3 regions of the Streptomyces sp. NPDC049541 genome follow, and region 3 is predicted to be linked to each of the others. Evidence: riboswitches for the same ligand, from Rfam matches in the RefSeq annotation. Region 3 holds a riboswitch; each other region holds the start of a gene.

The links. Region 3 has a riboswitch for cyclic di-AMP ahead of ACIBW9_RS07975 (C40 family peptidase). Riboswitches for the same ligand answer to the same signal wherever they lie in the genome.
Region 1: linked by a shared signal. The riboswitch ahead of ACIBW9_RS20110 (NlpC/P60 family protein) and the one ahead of ACIBW9_RS07975 (C40 family peptidase) in region 3 are both predicted to bind cyclic di-AMP.
Region 2: linked by a shared signal. The riboswitch ahead of ACIBW9_RS09335 (NlpC/P60 family protein) and the one ahead of ACIBW9_RS07975 (C40 family peptidase) in region 3 are both predicted to bind cyclic di-AMP.

Annotation. Positions count from the first base shown of each region.
Region 1 is NZ_JBITLY010000005.1:167,795-172,921, forward strand. It holds gene ACIBW9_RS20095 (NlpC/P60 family protein) at 22-1,083, opposite strand; gene ACIBW9_RS20100 (hypothetical protein) at 1,498-1,851, shown strand; partial or broken gene ACIBW9_RS20105 (hypothetical protein) at 1,829-2,062, opposite strand; gene ACIBW9_RS20110 (NlpC/P60 family protein) at 2,174-3,325, opposite strand; cyclic di-AMP (ydaO/yuaA leader) riboswitch at 3,334-3,505, opposite strand; gene pcrA (DNA helicase PcrA) at 3,830-5,127, shown strand, end outside.
Region 2 is NZ_JBITLY010000002.1:486,908-492,034, reverse strand. It holds gene ACIBW9_RS09355 (TerD family protein) at 105-638, shown strand; gene ACIBW9_RS09350 (hypothetical protein) at 666-1,424, opposite strand; gene ACIBW9_RS09345 (LysR family substrate-binding domain-containing protein) at 1,601-2,386, opposite strand; gene ACIBW9_RS09340 (DUF5997 family protein) at 2,445-2,849, shown strand; cyclic di-AMP (ydaO/yuaA leader) riboswitch at 3,041-3,214, shown strand; gene ACIBW9_RS09335 (NlpC/P60 family protein) at 3,271-4,668, shown strand; gene ACIBW9_RS09330 (SDR family NAD(P)-dependent oxidoreductase) at 4,860-5,127, shown strand, end outside.
Region 3 is NZ_JBITLY010000002.1:167,196-172,322, forward strand. It holds gene ACIBW9_RS07955 (8-amino-7-oxononanoate synthase) at 125-1,261, shown strand; gene ACIBW9_RS07960 (DUF397 domain-containing protein) at 1,331-1,558, opposite strand; gene ACIBW9_RS07965 (helix-turn-helix domain-containing protein) at 1,568-2,428, opposite strand; gene ACIBW9_RS07970 (ATP-binding protein) at 2,642-3,100, shown strand; gene ACIBW9_RS07975 (C40 family peptidase) at 3,204-3,677, opposite strand; cyclic di-AMP (ydaO/yuaA leader) riboswitch at 3,681-3,892, opposite strand; gene ACIBW9_RS07980 (hypothetical protein) at 4,231-4,539, opposite strand; gene ACIBW9_RS07985 (ATP-dependent Clp protease proteolytic subunit) at 4,547-5,127, opposite strand, start outside.

The sequences.
Region 1 (5,127 bases), on a different contig from region 3:
GAAGCTCACACCATCCGAAGCTCACACCACGCGTGTGGCGCCCGCGAACGGCATCTCGTCGATCGGCGCGATCCGCACCGGCGCCGAGGGGTTCGGAGCGTGGATCATCATGCCGTTGCCGACGTAGATGCCGACGTGGCTGATCCCGGAGTAGAAGAACACCAGGTCACCCGGGGCCAGTTCGGAGCGGGAGACGCGGCGGCCGGCGTCGATCTGGGCGTAGGTCGTGCGGGGCAGGGAGATGCCCGCGGAGCGGTAGGCGGCCTGGACGAGCCCCGAGCAGTCGAAGGCGTCCGGGCCGGTCGCGCCCCACACATAGGGGCTGCCCAGCTTGGAGTACGCATACGAGAGGGCCGCGGCGGCACGGGAGTCGGGCGCCTCGGCGGTCGCGGAGCCGAGAGGCACGAGGCCGTCCCGGCTGCCCGCGGCGGACCGTGAGGCGCGGTCGGTGCCGCTCCCGGGCCGAGCGCGTTCGGCGGCCGACAGCCGGGACACCAGGCGCCGCGCCGCATCCAGCTTCCCGGTGATCGTCTCCTCGTCGCGCTTCAGCTCCGCCTGCCGTGATCTGAGCCCGGCCAGCTCGATGCGGGCGGCCCCGCGCAACTGCTCGATCTCCCGCAGCTGTTGGCGTACGTCGGCCACGGCCGCCGCCTGCCGGGTGCCCGCCCGGTCGACGAACTCGGCGCCCTCGAGGTAGTGGTCGGGGTCGTCCGACAGCGCGAGTTGCAGTGCCGGGTCGAGGCCGCCGTCCCGGTACTGCGCCGCGGCCATCGAACCCAGCGCGTCGCGCGCCGAGTTGAGCCTGTCCGTCCTGCGCGCCGCCTCGTCCCGCAGCGTCGACAGCCGCCGCTCGGCGGCGTCCGCCTGCTCCTTCGCCCCGTCGTACTTGTCGGTGGCGACCTCCGCCTCCTGGTACAGCTTGTCCACCTCCGCCCTGACCTGCGTCGGCGTCAGTTCAGGCTCGGCGTGCCCGGTCCCCTCGAAGCCCGTCGCGGTCGCCGCGCCCGCCACGGCGATCGTGAACGCAGTCCGGGCCGGTCGGCCGTTGAGCGAGCGCCGACTGGGCTTTCGATGCGCTGCCACGTGGACTCCCCGTCCTTTCGTACGACCCCCCGTTTCCGGGGCGGCTTACGCGTCCGGCGGCGGCCCGCACAGGGGGAGCGGGCCGCCGCCGGACCTTCTCGGCGGTGGTGGCCGACTGCCGCCCCTGGCCCGGGCGGCGGTGGGGAGCCGGTCACCTGGTGGAGGACGTTAAACCTGTCTGTGTCGGCCCGGTAACGCGATGTGCGGAAGTGCCCCGGGCGGATCGCCGGGTGACCGTATGCGGCCGTGATCCAGGACTCAGGCCGTCGACTTCACGCAGTGCGCTGACCGATGTGGTGGTTCCGGGACGCGTGCAGGGGGCGGAGTGCTATGGGCCGCATATATGCAAGATCCGCCGATGGTGGCCGGGGCGGTGTCCGGTGCCCCGTGCACCCCTGTTTAAGCTCCGGCCTCATGGACGTACTCATCCATCTCTTCGTCGGCCTGCACATCATCGGCATCGCCGCGCTCCTCGGCGGCTTCTTCACCCAGATGAAGGCGATGGGCCGCGGCGAGGCCCGCTTCGTCCCGGCGATGCTGCACGGCGCGCTGACGATGCTGGTCACCGGCGCGATCCTGGTCGGCCTCAACCAGGCCGACGACCATCACGTCAACAACATCAAGATCGGCATCAAGCTGGCCCTGCTGATCGTGATCCTCGGCCTGGTCTATGTGAAGCGGGACGACGAGAAGATCGACAAGGGCCTGTTCGGGCTGGTGGGCCTGCTCACCACGACGAACATCTTCATCGCGGTGCTGTGGACCTGATGCCGGCGCGGGCCGCGGCGACGGCGCCCGCGGCAACGGCCAGCCACGCCGCCACCGCGATCCACAGCAGCACCTGGCCGGGCCCCTTCAGCCACGGGGTGTCGAGGACGGCGGCGACGGACAGCACGGCCGTCGCCGTCATCCCCAGCGGGAAAACGGTCGCCCAGCGCCGCACGTCGTAGCCGCGCCGCGGCCGGACCGCCTCGGCGACGGCGCGGAGGAAGGTCGGGCCGGACATGGGGCCGATGCCAAGGAGTGCGGCGCGGGCCACGCGCGCGTGCCTCACGAACTGCCCCGCACGCGCGCGTGCCCTGCTGGTGCCTCAGGCAGGCCGCACCACGCTGTGGATGATCGATTCACCGCCGTAGTAGATCGACTCCTCGCGGACGTACGCGCCGGGCTTCGGGGCGTGGATCATCATGCCGTTGCCGATGTAGACCCCGACGTGGCTGATGTCGTCGTAGAAGAAGATCAGGTCGCCGGGCTGCGCGTCGGTGAGGGAGACCGTGGTGCCGGCGCTCACCTGGTCGTAGGTGGTGCGCGGGAGGTCGACGCCCGCGGCCTTCCAGGCGGCCTGGGTGAGGCCGGAGCAGTCGTAGGAGCCGGGGCCGGTGGCGCCCCAGACGTACGGCTTGCCTATCTGCGCGCGGGCGAAGGCGAGCGCCTTCTCGGCCTTGGTGGCGTACGAGGAGTCGCCGGCGGAGGTGGATCCCGAGCCCGAGGCGGAGCCGCTGTCCTGGGCCGCGGCCGCTTCCCTGGCCTTCTCCGCCGCCTGTTGCTTCGCCAGCTCGGCGGCCTTGCGGGCCGCCGCCTCCTGCTGCTGCTTCTGGATCGCCGCGAGCCGCGCCTTCTCCTCGGCGGTCAGCTTCGACAGCAGCTCGCGCGCATCGGAGAGCTTCTTCTGCACCGTGGACTTGGCGGTCTGCAGGTCGCTCTGCGTCGCGGTCAGCGTCTCGAGGCTCCTGGAGGCCTCCTGGCGCTTCTTCATCGTCGCGGACTGCTCGGTGAAGTACTCGTCGACCGCGCTCTTCTGACGGGATGTCAGCCGCCCCATCAACTGCGTCTGGTCGAAGTAGTCCTGCGGGGAGTCCGCGAGCAGGAAGGTCGCCGTGTCGGGTGCGGCGGCTCCGGTCCGGTACTGGGCCGCGGCGAAGGAACCGAGCCGGTCCCGCTCCTCGTTGAGCTTCTGCATGCGCTTGGCGACGTCGTCGAGGAGGGTGTCGACGTTCCTGCGCTGCTTCGTGGTCTTCTCTTTGGCCGCGTTGTACTTCTCGGTGGCCGACTCCGCCTGGCGGTAGAGGTCGTCGACCTTCTTCTCGACCTCTTCGAGGCTGGGCTTGCCGTCGGCGGCGGGGGCGGCGTTCGCCGACTGGGACAGCAGGGCCACCGAGGTGAAGGCGGCCGTGGCGAGGGCGGGGGTGCGTATGCCTGCTACGCGCGTACCCGCGGGGCGCGACTTGCGGTGCGACGCCAAGGGAGGCGACTCCTTCCATGCTCCGCCTGCCGAGTTAGCTGTCGGGTTCGGGCGGGTGGTTCGGAAGGGTTGCCCTACGGTCCGTGCTCCGCAAGGGAGGAGGACCGATTCACCCCAAGGTCGGTGTGGGTCCCCGGCTCCGGATGCGCGGCGGCGCCCCGGACTCGGCGGAGGCCACGCGGCCCGGCGACGTTCGCCGGTGGGGGTCGTGCGGCCTGCCGGAACGGTAGCCAACTCGTGTGGCCCCTGTGAAGGTTGATGTTCGATATGCCCGATACATTTTCGTGACCTTCGGTCAGCGGGTCGCACGCGGTCGGTGATCCGGGAGGGGTCGATCGCGGTCCGTGACGGCGCGGTTCTGGAGAGCGAGAGGACGGCTGGCGGCCAGGTCTGGAAGAATCAGGGGATTCTGTGGCCGCGGAGGCCCAGGGGAGCCCGAGGATTCCGGCGATGTGCTCAGGGCGGCGGCGGGCTGTCAGTGGGGCACCCTAGACTCGGAGAGCGATGAGCAGCCTCTTTGACGACAGCTTCCTGGCGAACCTCCAGGCCCCCCGGGGGCACGAGGAGGAACCTCCGCCGCCGCCCGAGGACGATCACGGACCGGAGCCGGTTCCGGACGATCTGTTCGGCGGGAAGTTCGACGTGCCACCGGACCGGGAGGCCTACTACCGCAACGGCGCCCCCCGCCCGGCGATCGACGCGGCCGCGCTCCTGGACGGGCTGAACGAGAACCAGCGCGCGGCCGTCGTCCACTCCGGCAGCCCCCTGCTCATCGTGGCCGGCGCCGGCTCCGGCAAGACCCGCGTGCTCACCCACCGCATCGCCTACCTCCTGGGCGAACGGAACGTGCATCCGGGCCAGGTCCTCGCGATCACCTTCACCAACAAGGCCGCGGGCGAGATGAAGGAGCGCGTCGAGCAGCTCGTCGGCCCGCGCGCCAACGCGATGTGGGTGATGACCTTCCACAGCGCCTGCGTGCGCATCCTGCGCAGGGAGTCGAAGAAGCTCGGCTTCACCTCCTCCTTCTCGATCTACGACGCGGCCGACAGCAAGCGCCTGATGGCCCTGGTCTGCCGAGACCTGGACCTCGACCCCAAGCGCTACCCGCCGAAGTCCTTCAGCGCCAAGATCTCGAACCTGAAGAACGAGCTGATCGACGAGGAGGACTTCGCCGCCCAGGCCGCCGACGGCTTCGAGAAGACCCTCGCCCAGGCCTACGCCATGTACCAGTCGCGGCTGCGCGAGGCGAACGCCCTCGACTTCGACGACCTGATCATGACGACGGTCAACCTGCTGCGTGCCTTCCCGGACGTCGCCGAGCACTACCGCCGCCGCTTCCGGCACGTCCTGGTGGACGAGTACCAGGACACCAACCACGCCCAGTACGCGCTCGTACGGGAACTCGTCGGCACCGGGGCGCACGACGAGGACGTACCACCGAACGAGTACGACCTGCAGCCCGCCGAACTGTGCGTCGTGGGAGACGCCGACCAGTCGATCTACGCCTTCCGCGGTGCCACCATCCGCAACATCCTCCAGTTCGAGGAGGACTACCCGGACGCGACGACGATCCTGCTGGAGCAGAACTACCGCTCCACGCAGACGATCCTCTCCGCGGCCAACGCGGTCATCGAGCGCAACGAGTCCCGCCGCCCCAAGAACCTGTGGACGAACGCGGGCGCGGGCGCCCGCATCACCGGCTACGTCGCCGACACGGAGCACGACGAGGCCCAGTTCGTGGCCGACGAGATAGACCGTCTCACGGATGCCGGCCAGGCGAAGGCCTCGGACGTCGCCGTCTT
Region 2 (5,127 bases), 320 kb from region 3:
GCGCACACGCCGCCGCGGGCGGATGAATGAACGGGACCGGGAACATACTTGACCTTGCGGGGGGACTGCCCCGCGGTGCCCGATTCGAGAGGGGCGGCGTCCGGATGAGCGGCGGCGACACGGCACGGGGAAAGATCGAAGTGCGGCTCAAGTGGGACCCCAGCCTCTGGGACCGGCCGCCCCACCATCTGGACATCATGGCGACGACCTACTCGGCGGACGCCCCGCACGGACGGCCGGTGTACGTCGTGCACACCGAGAGCCGCTCGCCGGACGGCACCATCAACATGAGCCGTCACAGCGAGACCGGCCTGGGCCTCGGCTTCGTCGAGGTGATGGTCCTGGAGCTCGATCGCCTGGCGCCCTCCTTCACGCGGGTGGTCGTGGGTGTGGCGATCCATCAGAGCGGCGGCCCCAAGTTCTTCGGCGACATATCGAACACGGGTGTGCTGGTCGTCGACGGACACAGGGAGCTGCTCAAGGACGACTTCGGGCAGGTCGCCGACGCCACCGCGGCGACGGTCGCCGAGTTCACCCGGGATGCCTCCGGTGCCTGGGAGTTCCACCCGATGGTCCGCGGTTTCGACAGCGACCCGGCAGTGTTCACGGTGGAGATGGGCGGTGCCCGACAGCCCTGACCGGCATCCGACGCGTCGCGACCGCGCTCATCCGACCGCGACGTGATCGTCCGGACGCGGGCGCTCGGCCCCCGCCCCCGGCGTCTCCGGCCGGTGTACCGGAACGAGGGGCCGGGCGGGCGCCCGTCTGCGGCCGCGTTCGTGGAACAGGGCCAGGACGATCGCGGTGCCGACCGCTATCAGATGCTCACGGCCGGCCAGATTGGGGACGGCGATCGACTCCCACACCATCGACCCGCCGGTGAGGGCGAACACGATGGGAGCGCGCTGGACGATGGCGACGTAGGTGAAGAGGCCCACGACGGCCGCGGACGGGCCGGTGTCCAGCACCTGCCCGACCTCGCGCGGCAGTCCCAGGCCGCCCCAGCCCGGGCCGAGCGCGATCATCACCCGCACCATGAGGGTGCCGGCGAGGGTGGTCGCGTACGAGATGACGAGCGTTCTGGCCCGGCCGAGGATCAGTTCGGCGAGGGCGAACGCGAGGAACAGGCTCGTGATCCCCGCCCACACGGGCAGGTCCAGGGCCGGGACATAAAGTGACACCGGCGTCCGCAGCAGGGCCAGCCACAGAGGCAGGTCGCCCTTGACGCCGCCGAGCAGCCGCACCAGTACCGCACCGGCCGGCCGCTGCGCCAGCGCGTGGAAGAAGATGACACCGAAGGCGGCCAGGAACGCCAGGAACAGTGCGGGCAGCCCACGGCGTCTGAGTTGCCGCACCGGATCGACGACGATCCCCTGCCACTCGCCTCGCAGCGTGCGCACGACGAACGCCGCCACCCGCCACAGCGCGCCGCGCGGCCGCCGGTACTCACGGTCGACCGGATCGCCCCACAGTCCGTGGGCTCGCAGCCGATCCGCGGCGCCGCCCGCGCACCGCACCCCCTTGCGTAGCAAAACTCCCCCGCCTCCCGTCCATCGCCCCACCGGATGGTCGGAACGGGGCGAGGCCACCCCGTGGGAGGCTAGGCCCGGCGGCGGGGCTTCCTTCGCTTGGCGCCCTTGGAGACGTCGGATCCGGTCCTCGGGTTGCGCCCCGCCGACTTCCCAGCCGTTTTTCCGGTCACCTTCGCCGCGGCGGACTTGCGCCGGGCGCCGGTCGTGTCGCCCGCCCTGCCCTTCGTTTCCGGTGTCGCCGTCTTACGCCCGCGGGAGCTGTTGACCGTGCGCCCGCGGACGATTCCGATGAAATCCTCGACCAGGTCCGTGGTGGCCTCCTCGGGCCACGCCAGGGCGACGCTCGACTCGGGCCCGTCCACCAGCGGCCGGTATGTGAGGTCCTTGCGGTGGTACAGACGGGCCAGGGACTGGGGGACGACCAGGAGGCCGACGCCCGCAGCGACCAGTTCCACGGCGTCCTCGGTGGTGGCGGGGCGCTCGAAGGCGGGCTCTCCCGGCGGCCGGTCCCAGTCGAAGACGTCGTCGAGGGGGTGGAAGAGGACCTCGTCCGCGAGGTCCGCCACGGTCACCTCGTCCGCCGCCGTGATCACATGGTCCTTGGGGACGACGACGACCGTCGTCTCGGTGTAGAGGGGGATCGCGCTGAAGAACGTACGGTCGACCGGCAGCCGTACGAGCCCCGCGTCGGCCCCGCCGGCGCGCAGCACGTCGGATGCCTCGGCAGCCGGTACGGCGAGGAGGTTGAGCGGGATGTCGGGCAGGCGCTCGTTCCAGATCCGCACCCACTTGGCGGGCGTCGCTCCCGGGACGTACGCAAGCCGGAACGCCTGGGATTCTTCCGAGCCTGTCACCAGGCCAGGCTACCGGCCGTGGTCGGAGGGCTCGAACATGCTCGATACCCTGGACGGCATGAAGTCGCACCAGAGCACCCAGACGATGAAGCCCGCGACCGCGGCGAAGAAGCTGGGTGTGTACCTCGATGCCACCCCCGCCGAGTTCCGGGAGGGTGTCGTCTCACGAGCCGAGCTCGACCGGCTCCAGTCCGAGCCGCCCGAGTGGCTGCGCGAGCTGCGGGCGAACGGTCCGCACCCCCGTCCGGTGGTCGCGGCGAAGCTGGGCGTCTCCATCGCGGGTCTCGCCCGCGGCGGGATCACCGAGGCGCTCACCACCGAGCAGATCGAGGCCTTGAAGCAGGAACAGCCCGAGTGGCTGCAGAAGGAGCGCGCCACCCAGGCCGAGGTCCGCAAGGAGACGGCGCGCATCAAGAAGCGCAACGCCGAGCGTGAGGCTCGCAGCGAGGGCCCGCGGGCCTGACGGGGACCGTTCGCGACGGACGGTTGCCGTCCGGATCCACTCCGTGCACAACGCACGGATCTGACGGCGCGTCACGACGAAGGTCACAAAAGCGTATCGGACATTCCGGCCTTCAACCTTCACACGAGCCGCACAAGTTGGCTAGCGTGGCTCCAGGCCGCACGAGTTCCTCCGGCGAACCCCGCCGGGACGCGCGGCCTCCGCCGAATCCGGTGCGCCCTCGTGGCAGCCGGAACCGGGGACCCAACCGAACGACGGGGTGAATCGGCCCAACTGCCCGCCAGGCAGGGGCCGTAGGGCATGCCTTCCGGAACCGACCGCCCGAACCCGACAGCTAACTCGGTAGGCGGAGTACGGAAGGAGTACGGCTCCCATGGCGCCGGATCGACCATCGCGCACCGGAGGCTTCGGCCTTCCCGGTATGCGCAATTCCGCTCTCGCGACCGCGGCCCTCACCTCGGTGGCCCTGTTCTCGCAGACCGCCGACGCCGCACCGACCACCGGTGACGAGGGCCCCAGCCGTGAAGCCGTCCGGGAGCGCGTGAGCAGCCTCTACGACCAGGCCGAGTCCGACACCGGGAACTACAACTTCACCCGGGCTCAGCTGCTGGGAGCGCGGCCGCCCGCCGCCCCGCCCCGCGAGCGCGGCCGCTCGGATCCGGCACTGGACTCGGTGTCCCGGCGGTGGTTCGACGGAGCGCGTGCCTCGCTGGGGCCGACGGTTCCCGCGGCGCTGCCGGCCGACCGCAGGCCGGCTCGCCAGGCCGAGCCCCGGCGCCCGGCGGACAGCCGCAGCACCGCCGTGGAGCCGGCGGCGACCGCCCGGCCCGTGGCCGAACTGCCCTCCGCGGAGTCCCGCCGTCCGGTCGCCGAGCTGACCGCCGGCCCCACGGCCACGCTCCCCGCCGTCCCGCAGCCCCGCCAGGAGGCCGCCCCCGCGCTGCCCGCGGCGGCCCCCGAGTCCAGGCAGACCTCCCTGCGCAAGTCCAAGGAGCGGAACCAGCGCAAGATCGCGGCGGCCAGCGAGCTGCTGTACCGGTACACCGCCCGGCAGACCTCCGCGCCACGCCCGGCCGTTGAGACCGTGCCGGCCCAGCTGCCCTGGCAGGACCAGGCTCAGCAGACCCGCCCGGCGGCCGAGGAGGCGTGGCGCATGCAGCCCTCCGTCCTCGACACGGGCCTGCCCCCGGCCGGGGACCGGCTCATGCAGCCCTCCGTCCTCGACACGGGCGTACCCGCGGTCGAGCCGTGGCGCATGCAGCCTTCCGCGCCGGACACGGGTGCACCCGCGACGCAGGAGTGGCGCACGCAGCCTTCCCTGCCGGACACCGGCGTACCCGCGGTGGAGGAATGGCGCGCCCAGCCGTCCATGCCCGACACCGGCATACCCCAGGCCGGGGGTTGGACCGTGCAGGCGTCCGTCCTCGACACGGGTGTGCCCGCCGCCGGTACGCCCACCGCCACCAAGGCCGACAGGGCCATCGACTTCGCCCGTGCACAGATCGGCAGGCCGTGTCTGTGGGGTGCGGTCGGGCCGGAGTCGTACGACAACGCCGGGCTCACCCAGGCCGCCTGGCGGGCCGCCGGGGTCACCCTGCCACGGACCACGTACGAGCAGGCGGGCGCCGGCACGGTGATTCCCCTGTCAGAGAGCCGCCCCGGCGACCTGATCTTCTTCAACGACAACTTCAGCCATGTCGGCCTCTGCACCGGCAACGGCTTGATGATTCACGCGCCTGGCCCGGGCGCCGTCATACGCGAGGACCCGGTCCACTACGCAGGCGAAGCCGCGGTGCGTATCGCCGTACGCCCTGCGTGAGATCAGGAACGCCGGCAGAGGCGTGACACCGACAGCGCGATGAACCACGGGGCCGCCGACGGAAGCCGGCGGCCCCGGCGCTCGTCGGGGATGCGCAGCCGCGACGACACCGGGTACTTGCGGCGGATCCACCCGGAGTACGAGCTCAGGCTGCCTCGGTGGTGAAGGATGGCCCCGTGAGCAACGAGAACATGCAGCGCCTGGCCGGGAAGGTCGTGGTCGTCACCGGGGCCGCCCGGGGCCAGGGGGCCGCCGAGGCGGAGGCGTTGATCCGGGCCGGCGCACGGGTGGTCGCCACCGACGTGCGGCCCGAGGGCGACGTACGCCGCCTGGACGTCAGCAGCGAGAGCGACTGGGCGGCGCTGGCCGGCGAGTTGAAGGAGTCGTACGGCGAGATCCACGGACTGGTCAACAACGCGGGCGTCATCCGGCGCGAGCGGCTGGGTGAGGTGCGACCCG
Region 3 (5,127 bases):
AGCGCTCCCGGCCAAGGAGAGAATGAACAACAGGGACACTTCGTCGTGTGTGTATTGCCACACCATGGGGTGCGACCGGTCCGGCTAGTGTCTGTCCACTGCCTACAAAAGCCCCGGAGGAGTCATGGCGTTCGGCTGGATCGACGAACAGGCGCGGCTGCGGCGCCGCGCCGGACTCGTACGGACCCTGCGCCCGCGGCCGGCCGACTCCCCGCTGCTGGACCTCGCGAGCAACGACTACCTGGGCCTGACCCACCATCCGGCCATTGCCGAGGGTGCGGCGGAGGCCGCGCGGACCTGGGGCGGCGGCTCGACCGGCTCTCGACTGGTCACCGGTACGACGGAACTCCACACCGAGCTGGAGCACGAGCTCGCCGACTTCTGCGGCTTCGAGGCGGCACTCGTCTTCTCCTCCGGCTACGCGGCCAACCTCGCCGCGGTCACCGCGCTGGCCCCGCACGGTTCGCTGATCGTCTCCGACGCGGGCAACCACGCCTCCCTCATCGACGGCTGCCGGCTGGCCCGGGGCACCACCCAGGTCGTCGGACACGCCGACCCGGAGGCGGTGCGCAAGGCGCTGCAGACACACGAGGACAGTGCGGCGACCGCCGTCGTCGTCTCCGACACGGTCTTCTCGGTCGACGGCGACGCGGCCCCGCTGGCCGAGCTGGCCGCCGTCTGCCGGGAGCGCGGCGCGGGACTGCTGGTCGACGACGCGCACGGCCTCGGCGTCCTCGGCGACGGCGGCCGCGGCGCCCCGTACGCGGCGGGCCTCGCGGGCGCCGACGACGTGGTCGTGACCGCCACGCTGTCCAAGTCGCTCGGCAGCCAGGGCGGAGTCGTCCTCGGCCCCGCCCGGGTCATCGACCACCTCGTCAACGCGGCCCGCACCTTCATCTTCGACACGGGCCTCGCGCCCGCCGCCGCGGGCGCGGCCCTGGCGGCACTGCGACTGCTGCGCCGCGAGCCGGAGCGTGCGGCACGCGCGCGTGCCGTCGCCGCCGAACTGCACGCACGCCTGACCGCCGCGGGTCACGAGGCGGTACGACCGGACGCCGCGGTGGTCTCCGTGCGGGCTCCGTCCCCGGAGGGGGCCGTGCAGTGGGCGGCCGACTGTCGTACGGCAGGCCTCGCCGTGGGCTGCTTCCGTCCTCCTTCCGTGCCCGACGGCGTCTCAAGGCTCAGGCTGACCGCCCGCGCGGACCTCTCCGAGGCGCAGATCGAACGCGCTGTACGTGTGATCGGCGAGACGCGACCATGAGTCGGCGTGACACGGCCGTGTGCCGCACGATGTGGAACTGATCGGAACTGACCAGGCCGATCGGGACGGTCAGGACCTGAATGCGGCCGTGAAGTCCGTCCAGCTCTCGGGGGAGAGGAGCAGGGCGGGCCCGGCCGGGTCCTTGGAGTCGCGCACGGCGAGCAGCCCGGCCCAGGGGCCGGAGAGCGGCCGTGCCGTCTCGACGCAGTTGTTCGCACCCGTGCTGTAGCTGCTGCGCAGCCACTGCACGTCATGCAGATCGGTACTGGAAGGTACGTTCCGAGGCAGTGCTGACATGGTGCCTCCTTACGCGCCGGCACCTATCCCGGCGATGTAATCCAACGAGTCCTCGGGCGAAAGGGCGTGGATCTGAAGGGCGTTGAAGGCCTCGGTGTAGGCCCGGAGGTCTTCTTTCCGTTCGAGGTAGAGGCTACTCGTCAAGTGGTCGAGAACAACCACGTCCAGATCGGAAGTGCTCGAAAATGAGAAGATTACGAAAGGTCCAGTGACGCCGACATGTGCCCCGGCAGCGAACGGCAGTACCTGAAGCCGCACTTGAGGCAGCCGCGCCGCCTCCAGGAGCCGCTCGAGCTGCTGCTTCATGACGTCGGGGCCGCCGATCTCCCGGCGCAGCACCGCCTCGTCCAGTACCGCGCTCAGCTCCAGCGGCGGATCCGAACGCAGTACGTCCTGCCTGGCCAGCCGCACCTCGACCAGGGCGTCCAGCCGTTCGTCGTCCAGCCCGCCGACCGCCGCCCGGGTCACCGCACGTGCATAGGCGGGCGTCTGGAGCAGGCCGGGCACGACGGACGTCTCCAGCGTGCTCATCGCGCTCGCCTGGGACTCCAGACTGATGAAATCGCGGTAGGTCGGCGGCAGTACCCCGCGATAGGCGTGCCACCAGTGATGCCGGCCGCCTCCCTCGTCGGAGCCCGCCAACACCAGGAGCAATTCACGGAGTTGGCCGTCCGCCACGGCGTAGGCGTCCAGGAGTAACCGCACATCGGCCGGTTTCACCCCGCTGGCGCCGGTCTCGATCCGGCTCACCTTCGACTGGTGCCAGCCCACGAGCCGGGCGGCCTCACCACTGGTGAGCCCCGCGCTCGTGCGCAACGCACGCAGTTCGGCGCCCAGTTTCCGGCGGCGCACCGCGGGACCGTGTTGCATGCGCTTCTCCTTACTCCTTCCGTGCCACCCAAATACGGTCTCCCGTCGCAGAGTTCACCGCTTTGAGGGACAGATATATGCATATCTTGGTGGATCGCCACCCGTGACGGGCGCGGTAATGGCAGTCTGGCGACGAAGCACCAGTCCGGGACCGTACTCGAACCATCCGCTCCGTGTCGGACTCCGGTCCCGTGGGAAAGGGACGACCTCGCCATGGCAGACCATTTGGAAGCATCCGTCACTCTGCCGAGCGATCCCGCCTCGGTCTCCGCGGCCCGCGGCTTCGTGGTCACCACGCTGGCCGAGTGGGGACTGCCGGCGGACACGGAGGCCGCCGAGACCATCCGCCTCGTCGTCTCCGAACTCGCCACCAACTCGGTACAGCACACCTTCGGTCAGTCACCCACCTTCACGGTGGACATCGAACTCCACCGTGACGAGCAGCTCCGCATCGGTGTCACCGACAGCCATCCCCGTTTCCCCAAGCGCCTGCCCGCCGCGGTGCAGCAGGACAACGGCCGGGGGATGGTGATCATCCGCTGGCTGGCTGCGGAATGCGGTGGCCGACTGCATGTCCGCCCCACGCGCGAGGGCGGCAAGACGGTCACCATCGAACTCCCGTGGACCGTACCGGCCCAGCCGGTGACGGCAGCGGGGCAGCAGGAGCCGTAGTCGCTCAACCGTGCCCGGCAACTGCGCCCGGGAGCGCTCCGGTGCCGCTTGATGCCCCGCGGGGGCGGCGGCGTGTCAGGTTGCCGTCGCCCCCGCGGGAGAGTCAGCTGACCCGGCCGTACCACACGCTGGACGTCCAGATCTTCTGCAGCTTGACGACGTCCCCGGTCTTCGGGGCGTGCCAGATCTTCCCCTTCCCGGCGTAGATGCCGACGTGGTAGACGTTGGAGCCCGAGTGGAAGAACACCAGGTCTCCGGCCTTGCGGCTCTTCGCGGAGATGTGCTTCGTCTTGTTGTACTGCTGGGCCGCCGTACGGGGCAGGGTCTTGCCCGCCTTCTTGAACGAGTACAGCGTGAGCCCTGAGCAGTCGAACCGGCGCGGCCCCGAGGCGCCCCACTTGTACGGGGAACCCTTTTTGGAAGCCGCGATCTGGAGTGCCTTCGTCGCCATGGTGGCTGCCGAGGCGTCGGAGGCGACACCCGGGACCACGATGGAGCCGCCCACTGCGGCGATGGTGAGGGCCGAGGCCGTACCGGCCCGGACCATCAGCGACGGGACACGATTGAGCGCAGTCATGCGCAACCCTTCGTCAGCCGCCTGTGAAGGATGACCTGTCGGATTCGGGCTGGCGAAGTTGCCCGGCCGCTGACGCGGCTTCACCCCAAGGGCTGCTCGACCCGGTCATGGCGTGACCGTTCCGGCGACCCGTCTTGCTTGGGTCCTCCACTCCTGCCGATCCACTCCTGTCGACCGGTCATCCGGGCGGCGGCAGGACTCGGCGTCCGCCCGGATCGCCCCGCCGCTGCGGCGGGGGCTTGTCGTCAGACAGGGATCTTCACCCATACAAGTCCGAAAATCCCAATGGAACCGGGGGTTTGTGTCGTTACTCACCACTCACCCGTTCGGGTGGACACCCCTGTGTTCGAGGGCGCGTTGAGGCCCCCGGGGAGGCTCGGACCAGCACCGGAGCACCAGAAGCCGGTCTCGGGGCGGGCGCCTTGCGCAACCCTGACGGTCGCGAAAAAGGAGCCGCGACTACGCCGAATGGGGGTACCTCTTTTGGTCCGTTTGACCTCCGGTCCGGACGCTCCGCCGACAGAACGGAAGGTCCGGACCGGCCGTACATGCGTCAACTGCCGGACTCGGGCGGCACCGTGACCCGGGCGGTGCGCCGCTCCCCGTCGAGCACCCGCAGAGCGCGCCCCAGCGTCGGGGCGTGCAGTTCCGTCTCGCCCCGCTGGTGCATCAGCGCCAGGGCGTCGCGCAGCTGGGCCGCCTTGCTCACCAGCGCCTGCGCGGCCCGCAGCCCGCGGTACGTGTCGCCGTGCTGCGCCGGATTGATGCGGCCGAGCAGGTCGACCACGTCGAGGTAACGGTCGATCAACTCGCCCTCGGCGCGGGTGAGGGCGGGCAGCGGTGGAAGTTCGGGTGGGAGCACCGGCCGCTCACCGCCCGGTGGGCGGGGCGAGGGTGGCCTTGCGGCTGGGGATGATCCGGTCCACCAGGCCGTATTCCACGGCTTCTTGGGCGCTCAGGATCTTGTCCCGCTCGATGTCCGCCGCGACTTGCTCCGGGCTGCGTCCCGTGTGCCGTACGAGCATCTCCTCCAGCCGGGATCGCATCCGGCCCAACTCAGCGGCCTGGATGGCCAGATCGCCGGCCTGCCCCTCGACGGGCTCGGCCAGGAGCGGCTGATGGATCACCACGCGCGCGCCCGGCAGCGCGAACCGCTTGCCCGGCGTGCCCGCCCCGAGCAGCACCGCGGCGGACGAGCCGGCCTGCCCCAGGCAGATCGTCTCCACGTCGCAGCCGACGTACTGCATGGTGTCGTAGATCGCCGACATCGCGGTGAACGAGCCGCCGGGGGAGTTGATGTAGAGCGAGATGTCCTGGTCCGGGGCCTGGTACTCGAGGTGCATGAACTGGGCCATCACATCGTTCGCCGAGGTGTCGTCGATCGGCGTCCCGAGAAAGACGATCCGCTCCTCCAGCAGCTTGGAGTACGGATCCATCGTCTTGGTGCCGG